Regions from separate parts of the Paenibacillus sp. S02 genome, predicted to be linked through region 2. Evidence: riboswitches for the same ligand, from Rfam matches in the RefSeq annotation. Region 2 holds a riboswitch; the other holds the start of a gene.
What was found. A riboswitch is a leader RNA that binds a small molecule or an ion and turns the genes downstream of it on or off. The one in region 2 is predicted to bind cobalamin.
Positions count from the first base shown of each region.

Region 1 (7,992 bases), 1.8 Mb from region 2:
GGTAACATAAGAGTTTAACGCCATATTTTGCGACTTAAACGGTGCGGGACAATATCCGTCCTGCGTAAAAATACGGCAAAGCGCAGTTGTCACCACGCTTTTGCCCACATCCGACGCTGTTCCTTGAAGCATCAATACGGCTGCCGGGTTCGTGCAGGACGGTTCGAAAGTTGACAATTGCCTCTTCCCCTTTAACGAATTCATTTCAAATCTGGTCACAACCCGTACAAAATTACAATAAACAACAATAAAACAGTCTCCAGCAATTCGTTCAAAGTTCCGTATATATCTCCCGTAAGTCCACCCAAGCGGCGGTTAATACGGTTTGCCGTGAAGGTTCCAACACCGTAAGCCAAGACCGGAAGCAACACAAAACCTATCGAGATTGGAAGGCTCTCAGAATATGAAAGGAACGTCTGTATGGTTGATCCTGCCAACGACAGATTCCCAGTATCCCTTGTTGCTGTAGCCAAACCTGCCAGAAGATATTGTCCTAAGGCAGCACTCAGGGTCACTAATACAGCCCAGAATACAGCTAACCCTACGCGGCCTCCACTCATATCAGCAAAACGCGCAGCCAGCCCATCATCATTACGGGCTTTAGGCCAGCGCTTCATTGCATGTACCATAAACCAGCGGCTCCAAACCATCGGAAGCAGCAGCAAGCCAGACACATTCCGTTCAACCAACACCGTATACAGTAAAGAAGCCTTGAGCATGAGTAGCAACACACAAGCAATAACGCCCATCGCTCCTACACGGCTATCCTTCATAATCTCCAGCATCCGCTCACGGGATCGGTAGCTGAACAAGGCATCAGCCGCATCCATCCACCCGTCCAAATGCAATCCGCCCGTCAACCAAACCCAGACAACAAGCGTAAGAATCGCACACGGCAACGGCGGCAGCACCATAGAAGTAAGCGCCGCAAAGGCCCAGACAATGATGCCAATAACTACTCCCACCAGCGGATAATAACTTGCACTGCGTTTAAGCAAATCCGGGGAAAAATCCAATTCCGCCTTCACCGGAAGACGCGTTAAAAATTGAAAAGCCGCAGCAACAGCCTGACGTTCGCGGCTCATAGCTTATATTCCAACTGTTTGAGTTCTACGGGAATGCCCGCCGTCACCAAAAATACTTCATCACAAAGACGGGCAATCCGCTGATTCATAATCCCACTTAAATCCCGATACAGCCGACCAAGCGGATATTCGGGCACAATACCGTCACCAACCTCGTTAGTCACGATGACGAGCTGCCCCGGATACTGCTCCACAGCTGTCGCCAGTTCATTAATGGCAGCTCTGGATGCAGCTTCGCCGTCCTCGCCTGCGGCCAGCAGCACGTTCGACAGCCACAAAGTCAGGCAGTCGACTAGCACCATAGGCGCGGGTGATGGCTGCGACGCTTGATCGCCGCCAAGCCGTCGCAGCAGCTCCGGCAGCGCCTGCGCTTCCTCCAGCGTCTGCCAGTCGTATCCGGCAGACTCGCGCTGGACCCGATGAAGGGCGATGCGCTCCTTCATCTCCATGTCATAGGCTTGCGCCGTTGCAATGTAGCAGGCGCCAGGCGCGCGCGACATGCATAATCGCTCGGCAAAGCCGCTTTTCCCGCTGCGTGCCCCGCCGGTCACGAGCGCTTTCATCGCTGCGCGGCTCCCTGACCGTCCGATACGCCTGCATCGGCAAAGGTCGCCATTTCGCGCATAATGCGGCACGCCGCATCAATCAGGTGCAAGCTAAGCGCACCGCCTGTGCCCTCCCCGAGCCGCATGTCCAAATGAAGCATGGGCTCCAGCTTGAGCTGGCGGAGCACCGCCGCGTGCCCGCGCTCGTCCGAGGCATGCGAAGCAAGCATGTACGCAGCGCTTGCAGGCGCAAGTGTACGCGCTGCGAGGGCGGCTGCGCCTGAAATAAAGCCGTCCAACACAACTGGACAGCGATGTGCGGCTGCCCCAAGGATGACTCCTGCCAAGGCGGCAATCTCCAGACCGCCGACCTTAGTGAGCACGTCGAGCCCATCATTTGCATCTGGCTGGTTCACGTCCAATGCGCGGCAGACAACCGATATTTTACGGGTAAGCCCAGCCATATCTACACCCGTTCCCCGGCCTACGATAACTTCCGGCTCCAGTCCGGTGAGAGCACATACGACCGCAGCGCTGGCTGTCGTATTCCCGATGCCCAGCTCTCCGGTAACGAATAGCCGTGTGCCACCTTTGACCGCTTCTGCTACGGCTTCAGCTCCGGCCAAAACCGCCTGTTCCGCTTCCGTACGCAGCATCGCTGGCCCTTTAGCTATATTCGAAGTCCCCATGCGTACCTTAAGGTCCACCAGATTCGCGTGAGCGACATCCGCATTCACGCCAACATCTACCACCTTGACATCTGCGCCCGCATGGCGTGCCAGCACATTAATTGCCGCGCCACCTGACAGCATGTTATACAGCATTTGCTGTGTAACCTCAGCCGGAAAGGCACTGACTCCCTCTTCACACACCCCGTGATCCGCAGCCATGACCATAACCGTTTTACGATCAAATTCAGGCTTGTCCACTCCTGTAATTCCTGCTAGCTGAATGGCCACACTTTCCAACTTTCCAAGACTTCCCGGTGGCTTTGTTAATTGGTCCAAATGAGCTGAAGCTGCCGAGGCCGCCACCCCATCCGGCTGGGCAATGCTATCGATCAGCTGACGCAGCTTGTTGTTCATACCTTCCACTCCCTGCTCTTTTTAAGTGTGTTTCATCGTTTATTTAATCTGCTGTATCCGAAGCACTCCTGCGCAGCAAGAGCTGCGGCACACCGCTATCGGGATGCGGAAGCATCACAGGCTCAACACCGTATACTCGTCGAATCCGATCCTCGGTTAATAACTTCGATGAAGCTCCCAATCCTTCAACCATTCCATCTTTGAGTACAAGCAAATCTTCGCAAAATTGGGCTGTCAAGTTAAGATCATGCAAGACCGCAATAATCGTCACACCCGTTTCTTGGCGCCAATCTGCCAGCAGTTCCATAAATTCAAGCTGATAGCGCAAGTCCAGATAGGTCGTAGGCTCGTCCAGCAGCAATATTCGTGGCTCCTGCACCATTACTTTTGCCAAAGCTACACGCTGTCGCTGTCCCCCACTCAAGCGGTCCAATGCTCTGTCCGCCAGCGTGGTAAGACCCAATCGCTCTAGCACGCGATCCGTGATCGCCTCCACATCAACACCCTTTTCCCTGCCTAGCCAGTCCTGATGAGGAAAACGTCCCATTTCTACGACTTCCCTGACGGTGTATCCCACTGGAGGAAGCCCTTCTTGTTGGAGTACGGCTATGAGACGGGAAAGCTCTTTTCTGCTGTAGCTACCGACCTTTTTGCCATAGATATGAACGTTTCCCGAAGTTGGCTGATCTACACCGGAAAGTAAATGCAGCAAGGTCGATTTTCCACTGCCGTTCGGACCAATAATCCCCCACCAAGTTCCTTCGTCGACGCTCCAGCTTATATTCTTTAACGCATGGAACTCTCCATAGGCACGTGTCAGACCCGCTACCTCTAATGCCCGATCACGTACCTTCTGTGATTCACTTTGTTCTGTCACAGCAGTTCCCCCCTGCGCAGCTTCTTGTTCCGGTACAGGAGATATGCGAAGAACGGTGCCCCAACAAAGGCCGTCATCACGCCCAGAGGAATTTCCGTGGGGGCTAACAACGTGCGAGCCGCCGTATCTGCCCAAGCCATAAAAATAGCTCCACCGAGCGCAGATAATGGAACAATCATCCGGTAATCAGGACCTGTCACCAGACGAATGATATGCGGTACAACGAGTCCCACAAAGCCAATCACTCCACATACCGAGACAGCGGCTGCTGTCAGCAGCGTGGAAATGATCAGAACAGATAGCTTCGTCGCATCTACATGAACTCCCATGTGAGCCGCCTGACGTTCACCCAAAGCCAAAATATTCAGCACACGTGCCCGGTTCCATAGAAATACCAGTCCTATGACCACATAAGGTAAAAGGATTCCTGTATATGACCAACCGCGCAGACTAAGACTTCCCATCGTCCAGTACAATATTTCATTGACCGTCTCCTTCGACATGGCTGTCAGAAAGGAAACAACCGCTCCCAGAAAGGATTGCATCACCACACCCGACAAAATGAGACTTTGTGTCGGAATTTTTTTACCTTCCCGTGCCAACGTCAGCACCATCCACAGCGTCAGCATTCCGGTCGTAAATGCCACTAGCGGCAACGTCCATATGCCAACAAATGAAAATTGAAGGCCCCAATAAATCAGTACTGCCGCTCCTACCGAAGCCCCCGAGGATACCCCCAGTGTATACGGATCAGCCAAAGGATTACGCAGCACACCCTGAAATCCGGCTCCTGCCAGCGCCAACGCTGCCCCTACCAACATTCCCAGTAACACTCGTGGCAATCTGACCTTCAAAATAATCTGCTCTGAGGATGTGTTCCAATCCGGTGTAAACGTATCGCCTAACCACGGAAGGTGGTTAACCAGAATGCCCATGATCTGGCTGACCGGAAGCTTGGCCGAGCCGATGCCAAGACAGAGCAGCAGCGTCAGCAACAGCAGGACAAGACCTGTCCCTCCAAAGCCGATCAGTTTACGGTTCATTTGAAAATTTCAGGATACACGCCCTTGGCCACTTCCTTGAGACCTTCCGTTACGCGTGGACCCGGACGACTGATCAAATTATCATCCACGGCAAATACCCGGTTGTGGCGAACAGCCGATATTTGATCCCATCCACTGCGAGCTTTAATGATTTCGCCGAGCGTTTGACCAGTTTTGTCGTCCTTGACACTTTTGCTGTACAAAATCACGTCAGGGTTCGCAGCAATAATATTTTCCTCACTAATTTGGTACCACCCCTTCTGCGTGGCACCTACATTTTCGCCGCCCGCCAACGTAATCAGCTCGTCCATAAACTCGCCTTTACCAACTGTCCAGCCTGGTGAAAACTCGACGTATACCCGCAGCTTCTGCCCTTTACCGATATTTTTAATTCCTTCTTTCACTTCAGCTACATCTGCTCTCATCTTGTCAGTCACCGCTCTCGCTTCTTTCTGATGATCGGTGATTTTCCCATACAATTCGATGTTAGCCATGACATCTTCAACTGTCTTCGGTTCCGTTTTAAAAATCATAATTCCCATGTCGCGCAGCTTGGTCGTAGCCTGTTCACTAAGTGATATCCCTGCAAAAACGACTTCCGGGTTAGCAGCAATGATCGCCTCTTCGTTCGGTTTCATAATACCGCCCACTTTAGGCTTTTTCGTAGCTGCTTCTGGGTAATCAGAGTAGTCGGAGACACCGACAATTTCCTTATCCAGCCCGATGGCGAACAGCGCCTCGGTTTCTGCCGGGGAGACGGAAACGATTTTATCCGGCGCTTTTTTGAATGTAAATTCCTGTCCTGTTGCATCCTTAACTGTGAGTGGGTAAACTGTTTTGCCCGGAGGCTCTTGTGCGGTTACGGTCTGTCCCGGCTGCTGTGAAGAATTCTGGTTCTCTTTATTTTCAGCATTTTTCCCATTAGCTCCACATGCACTCAGCACAACTGCCAAAATCAGAACCAATAGACCTGTTGTCCAAACCTTTATTTTTTTTCCTGCCATGATTTGCACCCCTTCATAAAAAAATCGTTAAGAGCGTTACTTGAACATCATCAGATATCTTCTAAATCCAGCCTTCTTTTCCTATCAAAAAAAACCCCGCATCCTCATATCAGGACACAGGGGTCACGTTAGCGCAGATCGTGCGCAGGCGGCAGCTTCTTTCCGCATGGACAGTCACTGCGAACACGTCATCCTTTCCTCGAAGGACTATGGTGACAGGCGGACGGGCAGGTATCCTGACTTATGGTAAAATGCATGTCCTGAAATTCTTTCATATGCTTAGTAGCACATAAAGTAGGACTAACGAGCATGTTTCCATTTACAGTGGCGGGACCGCGCCGGACTCACACCGACTTCCCTTTTAACAGCGCAGGCAAGGGAAACCATAGTTTCATCACGCTGCGCCGACCTCGTCTGCTGGATATTTGATGTAGTGGTAGTCAAGCCGTTCTTTTACTTGATGATTATAGGTTAAAAAGAGGCGGCTTACAACCCAAACAGCCTCTTTTTCCGCTGGTGTCTAACCTAATGAGGAAGCATTTCTGCTATGTAATTGTGCCGTCCTGCCAACCTCAATTGAATCCTAAATGCTTCTCCCGGCCTCGGATTCAGACTCCAAAAATCATGACCCGGTATCAGCATGCAAGCCAACTGACGAATTACGCCACCATGCGTAACGACCAAAACTGAGGGCGGCGCAGCAGTCAAATCCATGGGTTGAACTTCCATAGCAACACGCCATTCATACAGAGAGTCAAGAAATTTCCGTAGACGATTCACAAAATCTGCCCAAGACTCTCCTCCAGGAGGGGTTATCCGTTGCGGCTCATCAATCCAAGCGCGATACAACGACACATCCTTGAGCATGTCATACGTTTTTCCATCCCACTCGCCAAAATGAAGCTCTCGCAGACGTGGTTCCATTATAGGAGACATCGTAGATAGGGAAACTCCAGACGTCAATTCTGATTCCGGCACAATGATCTGCAAGGTCTGGCGACATCGCATTAAATCGCTGCAATAGATTCGAGCAAAGGACTGCCCTTGCAATTTTTCTTGCAAAGGCTTTAATTCCTGCTCTGCTCCCGGTAGCAAACCTAAGTCGGAGTGTCCCAGATATCGACGTTCCTTGTTCCATAAGGTTGTGCCGTGACGAACTAACACGAGTTCCATGTCCCAATGCAGATCTTCTTTAGCATCATACGGCACCTTATCCTCCTGTGAGTTCGGACTTTGTGCGTATTCTACTGTCCTTTTTGCTGCTATATCTTGTTTCAAGATCATGTCACTTCCTGCTCGATCATTATTCAGTGTGTCACTCCTCACCGCACCCATCCCAAGGCAAAACAACCTGCGGCTCCTAACAAACACAATCCTACAAACATACTGGACACGGCGAACATCAGCTGGATCGTATGCCGTATATCTTTCGACTCTAGCGGTCGTATCCAATCGCCCATGTATGCACGAAAGGAGCGCACGCCATGATACACATTATAGCCTCCAAGACGAATCCCCAGTGCACCAGCAACAGCCGATTCCGGGAAGCCACTGTTCGGGCTTGGGTGCAGACGAGCGTCTCGCTTGACTGTGCGCCAGCTTCTTGCAGCATCTCGCTTGTACATCCACGCCGCTACCACAAGCATTGCCGCTGTCAGGCGTGCCGGAATGTAGTTAGCGACATCATCCAGACGTGCTGAAGCCCAGCCTAAATGCAGATACTTTTCATTTTTATAGCCAACCATGGAATCAAGCGTATTCACAGCACGATAAGCCAGCGCCAAGGGTGCTCCCCCGATCAAGGCATAAAAAAGCGGGGAAATAATCGCGTCCACGATATTTTCAGCGACCGTTTCGACGGTACCGCGTACAATCTCAGGCTCATCAAGCTGTTGCGTATCCCGCCCAACTATCATGCCCAGCTCCCGCCGTGCCGCAGCCAGGTCATCCGCCTGTAACGCTCGGTATACTGCCATTCCTGCGTCCTTTAGTCCTTTGGAAGCAATCGTGGTCGCAATCAGCACCATTTCTACGCCGACAGACAACCACGGATGAATCCAGGCAAGCAAGTGCAATAGCGCCCAGGCGAGCGTAAAGGAGCCTCCCGCCACAATGAGTGGAAGCAGTATACCCGCACGTTTCAACCCCCGGTCACTTCGGGCCTGGCGGCGAATCGCTTTTTCCAATGCTGAAATGGCATGTCCCATACCGATGACTGGATGCGGCAACCACCTCGGGTCACCGATCAGCCTGTCCAAAAGATAGGCTGCCAGGATAATCAAGCTAACTGTCACGCCGCTGCTCCTCCTCCAGTACTTCACCCAATACAGACAGCAGCCTGTCATTGGCTTCT
Region 1 covers NZ_CP073682.1:1,578,644-1,586,635, reverse strand. Annotated here, with positions in the region: gene KAI36_RS06895 (cobyric acid synthase) at 1-177, opposite strand, end outside; gene cobS (adenosylcobinamide-GDP ribazoletransferase) at 216-1,085, opposite strand; gene cobU (bifunctional adenosylcobinamide kinase/adenosylcobinamide-phosphate guanylyltransferase) at 1,082-1,648, opposite strand; gene cobT (nicotinate-nucleotide--dimethylbenzimidazole phosphoribosyltransferase) at 1,645-2,715, opposite strand; gene KAI36_RS06875 (ABC transporter ATP-binding protein) at 2,759-3,592, opposite strand; gene KAI36_RS06870 (FecCD family ABC transporter permease) at 3,589-4,635, opposite strand; gene KAI36_RS06865 (ABC transporter substrate-binding protein) at 4,632-5,639, opposite strand; cobalamin riboswitch at 5,849-6,042, opposite strand; gene KAI36_RS06860 (histidine phosphatase family protein) at 6,165-6,923, opposite strand; gene cbiB (adenosylcobinamide-phosphate synthase CbiB) at 6,962-7,933, opposite strand; gene cobD (threonine-phosphate decarboxylase CobD) at 7,923-7,992, opposite strand, start outside.
Region 1: it holds a riboswitch for cobalamin, as region 2 does, so the genes downstream of both, KAI36_RS06865 (ABC transporter substrate-binding protein) here and KAI36_RS26085 (ABC transporter substrate-binding protein) in region 2, are expected to answer to the same signal.

Region 2 (7,992 bases):
CGTATATATTTTGCCGTCCTTGGATATAGTCCAGGATTCAGCCAAAGCAGGCTCCAGCTTACCTCCTTGCTTGTAGCTGACTAACGGCTCATAAATCATAGATTGTGCAAAAAGTTGGGAAGGATTGTATACGTGAGGATTCATCGTACCAATGTCACGCGGCCACGATAGTGTGATCGACTTTTCATTGGCAGCTCCGTCAGTTGAGGTGGATGCAGGCGTGTTCTCCTGCTTCGCACAACCCAAAACAACGGATAATAAGAGGAGCGCCACCAACATAAGGGTGGCAGTCTTGCGGTGTCGAACGGACATCAATGTATTTCCCCTTTTCTATATATGTGATAATGATTATCATAATCATATTTAGAATAGGTACCACGTTCTATTTTGTCAACAATATTCGACAAGCAATCCTCATATTTATTTTAAATTTGTTTAATATTAAATTTATGGCTTAATTCTCCAACGTTTGAAACAGAGTACGCGTGTACTCATGCTGTAACAAGTCTTCATCCCATTCCTTAAATATTTCCACGATCTCCCCCTGAACCATGACGGCAACGCGATCACAAAACTGACGAGTAGATTGGAGATCGTGAGTGATGAATAGGTAGGACAACTGACGTTCCATCTGCATTCTTTTGAGCATGTCCAGTACAGAAGACTGCGTTGTCGTATCCAGATTGGCGATCGATTCATCGAACAAGATAATATCCGGCTCCACCGCCAACGCTCGGGCAATACATACCCGCTGTTTTTGCCCGCCACTCAGCTGTGCTGGGTATTTTTCCAGACTGTCAGCCTCCAATCCTACTGATTCCAATAGGGACAGACAAATATCCAGCGCCTGCGCTTTTCGCTCAGGAAAATAGTTGTGGATCGGCTCCATTAAAATATCTCGAATCGTCATACGAGGATGCAATGAGGAGGACGAATCCTGTGCAACCAACTGGATTCGCTTGTACAGCTGAACGTCCTTCATCTTTTCGAAATGTATAGGCTGATGATCCAGCCAAATCTCCCCTGAGGTCAACGACTCCAGCCCTAGAATACATTGTGCCAGCGTGCTTTTGCCACTTCCACTTTCTCCTACCAGTCCAAGACATTCCCCCTGTCGTAACTCCAGACTCACCTTCTTCACGGCCTGCTCGCTATCTTGCGTGCTGAACCAGCCTTTTCTCCGTTTACGGACAGGGTATGCTTTGGTCACATTCTTCAATTCCAGCATCACTGGTGCATCCTTCCTTCCGGGCTCATCTCCAACACTCGATCCGCTATGCGACTCATACCCTGGCGATCATGTGAAATCAACAATATGGTGAGATCAAAGTCTTCTCTCAGCTGTTGCAGCAATGCCAAAACCTTGTCGCGGTTGATAACATCCAACGCCGTAGTAGGCTCGTCGGCAATAAAGAGGCTCGGACCGGAGCTTAACATTGCAGCCAGCAGCACCCTTTGACACATGCCTCCGCTTAGTTCAAAAGGATATGACGACAAAATATGCTCAGGATCTGCAAACCCAACCTTGCGGAGCAGAGAGCGCAAATAGGCCTCCCGCACTGGAGTAGCGCCTCCTCTGGCTATCTCCGTGGCACGGCTCAGCATCTGCCGCATCCGTGGCAGCACGCCCTGCGGGTGGACTTGCTGCGGTGCAGTGTGGGATGGGACAGCATCAGCGTGCTCCGGCACTATCTGGTCGTGCGGCATCGGACGCCGCCCGTGCAGTCTAAGCGTATCCATCAGTTGGGCGCGGACAGTCCGGATCGGATTCAACCCGCTCAGCGATTGTTGAATGAGCAGGGCAATATCCTCTCGGCGCAGCCTTTGCCAGCGCCGTTCCTGGAACGGGAGAATGTCTTCCCCGTTATAGTAGATACGCCCTTGCGTAACACCGATACCTGACTCCAGCATGCCTGCGATTGCGTGTGCGGTCAGGCTCTTGCCGCATCCGCTCGGTCCGGTCAGGGCCACAATCTCCCCTGAATATATGGAAAAGCTCACATCCCGCAGCAGTGGTTTGCTCCCGCTTCCGCTTGCTCCTACGCCTGTGCGGCAGACTTCCAAATGTTCCACGTGTAACAACGGTTTTCGCCCTGCCACTTGTTCTAACGTATCCTTGCCCCCAAGGGCTATTTGATCTTCCACTATTTGGCCGCCCCCTTTTCCGAAAAGCGGTCGCCCAAAAGCTGGCAGGCAAGTACGAATAGCATAATCGCCAAGCCCGGGAAAATCATGACATGCGGAGCCACCTGAAAATATGAGGTTGCATCATGCAGCATCACGCCCCACTCTGGCTTGGGCGGCTGCACACCCAGTCCAAGAAAGGACAGCCCAGCGATCATCAGCACCACGCGTCCGATATCCCATACCGCATAAACCAACAACTGCGGCAACGCTTGTGGCAATACATAACGTCTCAGTATACGTACGTGTGAATTGCCGGATAAACGGGCATACCGAACGTAGTCCTCCTGACAGGCTTTTTGAACCAGACTACGGATATACCGGACATAGCCCGCCCACCGTACCGCAATAATCGCAAGAGTCATGTTAACAAAACCCGGGCCCAAAATGCCCACAATTGCCACCGTTAAAATAATATCAGGAAAAGCCAGTACGCCGTCGATTCCCCGCATAATCAGCTGATCCACGCGTCCGCGCACATAACCAATGAGCAACCCTATAGGCAGACTGAAGCACAGCGTAGCTACAGTAATTGCACATGCGATTAGCACGCTCGTCCGAATCCCGTAAATTAGCCGTGACAGCACATCCCGACCCAGATGATCCGTACCGAAAGGATATTTCCGACTGGGTGGTGCCAGACGGTTCAAAAGATCCACTTGAAGAGGATCATGAGGAGCGACCCATGGAGCCAATAACCCAAGCAGCACAATCAGGCCAAACAGTACGCCTCCTGCCAGCAAGCTCCCTTGAAAGGAAAGCCGTATCTTTTTCATTTTCAGCTTCCCCCTTAACGCAAACGTAGCCTCGGATCTATCGCCGTCTGGACCACATCCACCAAACACTGAACTCCTACAATTAAAAATACGGCGAAAATAACATACCCCTGAATCACCGGATAATCTCGCTGTGTAATCGCATCTATAAAATACTTGCCCAACCCCGGCCATGAAAAAATGGTCTCGACGATGACATTACCTGCCAACATAAATGATAGATTGGTACCTAGCAGTGTAATCATAGGCAGAACCGCATGCTTAAATATCTCAAAAAATAGGATATGCATACGTGAAAAGCCTCGAGCCTTCGCTGCTTTCACAAAATTCCGGTCACCCAGTTCCAGCATTTGAGCGCGCAGTACACGGGCTTGCACAGCTCCCAAACCTGCGCCAAGAGTCAGCGCTGGGAGCACTAGATGTGTCCAGTCCTCCCTTCCCATGGATGGGAGCCAGCCCAAGCGAACGGAGAATAGATAGATCAACAGAAACCCAAGCCAAAAAGAGGGAATCGACGATCCCAGCAGGGCAAACAGCCTGCCCAGACGATCCAGTAGGCCGCTGATTTTTAGCGAGGCAGCCAGTCCCAGCCCCAGCGTAAGCACCGTCATGACGGCAAAGCCCGCAGCAGCTAGCTCCACAGTAGCAGGCAGTCTGTTCCATAGTTCGGCTAGCACGGATTCCTTGGATACATACGAGGTACCCCAATGCCCCGTGAACACATCTCGCAGCCAGTTCACATATTGAATATGAAGCGGCTCGTTTAAGCCCAGTTCCTGCCGTAGCGTCGTCAACGCCTCCTCAGAGGCAGGGACATTATGTGCGGTGAGCAAAATGGTAGCAGGGTCACCAGGAGCCAGCCTCATCAGTACAAAAGTCAGCGTGGATACAACGAATACAATGATGAGCAGCTGCGCCACACGTTCCAGTATAAAACGAATCATAGGATACGCAGCTCGTTATTCCGCAATATCGGATTGCGCTGTAATGTAGTAATACTCGATCGGATGGGGTGTAAAACCCTTCACCCCTTTTTTCACACCAAACACATTATCAGGATGCACAATGAACGACTGTGGCAAATCCGTATTGATGATATCCAGCGCTTGTAGTGTCACAGCATTACGCTGCGCTGTATCCTTCGCCAGCTTCAAGCGGTTAAGAATACTCTCTAGCGGCTTGGAACTATACCGGCTTACATTGGCTTCGCTTTTCGAAGAATAAAACATGTCCATAAAATATTGCGGCTCTCCTGTATGAGCAGTAAGCATACTGTACATAGCAAAATCCCAATCGTTTTTGGTCAACGCCTCATCGATATTTTCCACCTTGCGAATCTTGACCTGGATTCCCTCTTTCAGCAATTGGCTTTGGATGACCTCAGCCATAACAGAGAGCTCCGGACGCTGAGGGAAAGTCAGCAGCGTAACCTCGAACGGCTTGCCTTGCTTAGTCCATGTCCCTTGGGCGTCCTTCTGCCAGCCATCCTTCGTTAACAACTGCTCCGCCGTTCCGTCCAGCGCTTTACGCTCAACTTTACCGAAGGGAAGAATGCTCGGGAATGGGCTGCTTGCTTCCGTACCGAAGCCCCTCATGACGGCACTCACAATCGATGTGCGTGGAATTAGGCTGTCCACCACCTTACGGTTCGCCGCATCCTTGAATACTGGCGATTCCATATTGTACACGATCATATGGGTGCGCAAGGAGGGAGCCGACAGCACTTGTAGCTTGTCGTTCTTTTTCAGTACCTCTGCGTTATCAACCGGAATATCCGTCGCTACGTCCACCTCGCCGGATTGCAGCGCCATCAGGCGCGAATTCCCGTCCGTAATGAACTTCATCGTCGCTTCAGCCAGTCGTGCCTTCTCGCCCCAATATCCGTCATAACGCTCTACGACCAAGGATTGGTCCTTGTTGAACGCTTTGATTTTAAAGGCGCCTGTCATCGCTGGGTAACTCTGCTCATCTTTCATCGATGCCACATCCAGTACAATCGTCGATGGATCAGCCAGATTGGACACCAGCGCCGCGTTCGGCTGGTTTGTCGTGATTTTCAAAGCCAGCGGGCCGCTTACATCAATGGACTTCACATTTAGTAAATCCTTCGCCAGATGGCTTTTCTCGATAGAGCGCAGCAAAGACGCTTTTACACTTGCTGCATCCATACTCTTTCCATCATGAAAAGTGACTTTATCCTGCAAGCTGAACGTCCAAACTGTAGGACTATCCTGCTTCCACTCCTTTGCCAGCCAAGCCACAGGCTCCAGCTTTTCATTCAAACGCACCAGAGTCTCACCTGCACCGGATCGCATCACATCCCAGCTATTATCTCCGTGTGGGTCAACGCCTGACGGTTTCCATGTATACGCCATTACCAGCTTTTTACCTGCCGCTGTTTGTTGTGCTGACGCGTTTTCACCTTTGCCGGAGCTATCCGACGTCTTATTGCTGGCACATCCCGAAAGAGCCATAACTGTCAGCAACAGCATCACCCCTGTACATATCAACCATGAACGCCTGCTACGATTGCTAATCATTCGATGAATCCCCCTCTATCTTGTAAAAGCATATAAACCTAACGCAAAACGCGAAAAAAGCATTCCGGACTACTTGATCAGCAGTCAGAAATGCTTTCATTATAAAATGTCAAAACTCACCTCGAAGCCAACTCCAAAAACATAGAAGGGATCAGATCGGTTTCAGACATTCCGTATGCAGCACGCCTAACCACCTCCCCAGCATCCCGTGGGTCTGACAGTGATGTCAAAACAGGCAGGTCTCCTGACTCCAGGCGCATCTTTCAGGCCTTCCCGGTTCTTCACAGTTCCAGTGGCTGTTCTGAAAGCTCCAGCAGTATCCTGCTGATGCCTGTATACAGTGGCGGGCCCGTGTCGGAATCAACCGAACTTCCCTTTTAAGTGAACACGCTCAACAACCATCTACATGGTCTCAACAAAACCCCGTACATAGAGTCGTCCGGCTCACACCTGTTTTCTTCCTTTATTTCTTTCAATTACGATCTTATTTTGTTGTCACAGGCTTGTCAATAAATGCTGCACAATATTTTAAATTTGAATGATGTGGCGAGAATAAAGGTGATGTCTATTCATTGCGTGCACGAAATGAACGTGCTAAAATTAGGTATAGAGATAATCATCGTGTCCGTATACTAAAAAGAGTCTTCGCCGCGCCAACGGCAAAGACTCTAGGACTTGAAAGGCTGTGGATCACCACCACGGCGCGCTGCATAACTAAATGTTAATGCAAACGAAACCCACCGTTAGGGGCCAACCTAATTACGCGGTGGGTTTTCGCTTGTTCCGAAATTTTCGACGTAGCCAGCGATAAAGTTTACGAATACTAAACACCAGACTTAGTAACGTAACCACCCAACGCAACACATCGTAGCACGACACAAGTGTGACCATCGGCTTCACCCCCTTTCGGGAAGCTGCACCGTGGTCCGAAAACATCCACCACTATTCAAAATCCATAAGGTAAATTATACCACGACCTCGCCCACTACTCTAGCAAATTCCTCTAGTAAATAAATCAACTTAAGAGTTAACTTTAGCGCCACTGCACAGTCGGACAGGGCCAATATCTATATGTCCCCAGACGGCAAAAGGGTATCTACTATTTAGGCAGCGCCTCTCAGAAAAATCAGGAGGAAGGACGCGGCGTGTACTATTATGACTTTACTTCGAAAATCCAAACCCCGATCTTTATACAGGAAGAGGGTTTCATCAATAACTTCATGCTGCTTAATAAATAACTAGTTCTGGATAATTCCATGCCAAAAAGCCGGAAAAGAGGCATACGTCCTCTCTCTCCGGCTATCTTTATTTATTCCTAATCATCAAACCTTCTGTGGAACCTCCTGAACCGTCACGCTTTTGACCGATTCGCCCTGTTTTCTCGTCAAAACGATGTTCAAGACAATCGCTGTAATCGAGCCCGAGACGATACCATTTTGCAACAGCATTTTGGCAAAGCTCGGCAGCTGGTCGAACATTTGTGGCAGAACGGCAGAGCCTAGGCCCACGGCAATACTGCATGCTGCGATCAGCAGATTGCTTTCCTTCCGCAGATCCACTTCTGACAGAATAGACATGCCTGATGCAGCGACCGAGCCGAACATGACGATCATCGCTCCGCCCAGCACAGCGTTAGGAATCACTGTCGTTAAGGCAGCCAGCTTAGGAAGCAAACCAAGAACAACCATGATACCGCCCGCAGCAAAAATAACGTTCCGCGATTTGACACGTGTGAGTGAAATCAAACCAACATTTTGTGAGAAAGCTGTATAAGGAAACGCGTTAAAAATACCCCCAAGCATAATCGCAAGTCCTTCGGAACGCAGACCATTGACGATCTGCTTCTGCTCCACCTTCTGATCAATCGCTTTGCCTACTGCCAAATAAACGCCAGTAGACTCAACCATACTGACAATATTGACGATAATCATCGTACAAACTGCCATAATGCTAAACTCTGGCTTACCAAAATAAAACGGCTGCGCAACACTCACCCATGAGGCCTCCGCCACGGGAGCAAAATGCACCATTCCCATTCCATAAGCAACCACTGTGCCCGCGAACAACCCAATAAGCACGGAAATCGAGCGCAAAAAACCTTTTGCCAACCGATTCACAAGCAGAATAACCAGTAGTGTGACTAACGCCAACAGCAAATTACGTGGCTGTCCAAAGTCCGAACTGCCCTGGCCCCCTGCTACATTGTTCATCGCCACCGGAATGAGAGATAGACCGATAATCGTAACGACCGAACCCGTAACCACCGTCGGGAAAAAGCGTAGCAGCTTGCCATACAACGGTGCTGCTAACACCACGAATATACCAGACAAAATAATGGCACCATATGCTGTCGCTAAATTTGAGGTCGAAGCAATCGCGATAATGGGCCCTACTGCCGTAAACGTACAACCTAAAATGACAGGCAGTCTACTACCGAAAAAGCGTGTGCCCATAATCTGTAATAACGTAGCAATCCCGCAAGTGAACAGATC
Region 2 covers NZ_CP073682.1:5,860,171-5,868,162, forward strand. Annotated here, with positions in the region: gene nikA (nickel ABC transporter substrate-binding protein) at 1-312, opposite strand, end outside; gene KAI36_RS26065 (ABC transporter ATP-binding protein) at 455-1,231, opposite strand; gene KAI36_RS26070 (ATP-binding cassette domain-containing protein) at 1,228-2,145, opposite strand; gene nikC (nickel transporter permease) at 2,145-2,960, opposite strand; gene nikB (nickel ABC transporter permease) at 2,975-3,904, opposite strand; gene KAI36_RS26085 (ABC transporter substrate-binding protein) at 3,920-5,500, opposite strand; cobalamin riboswitch at 5,718-5,921, opposite strand; gene KAI36_RS26090 (nucleobase:cation symporter-2 family protein) at 6,823-7,992, opposite strand, start outside.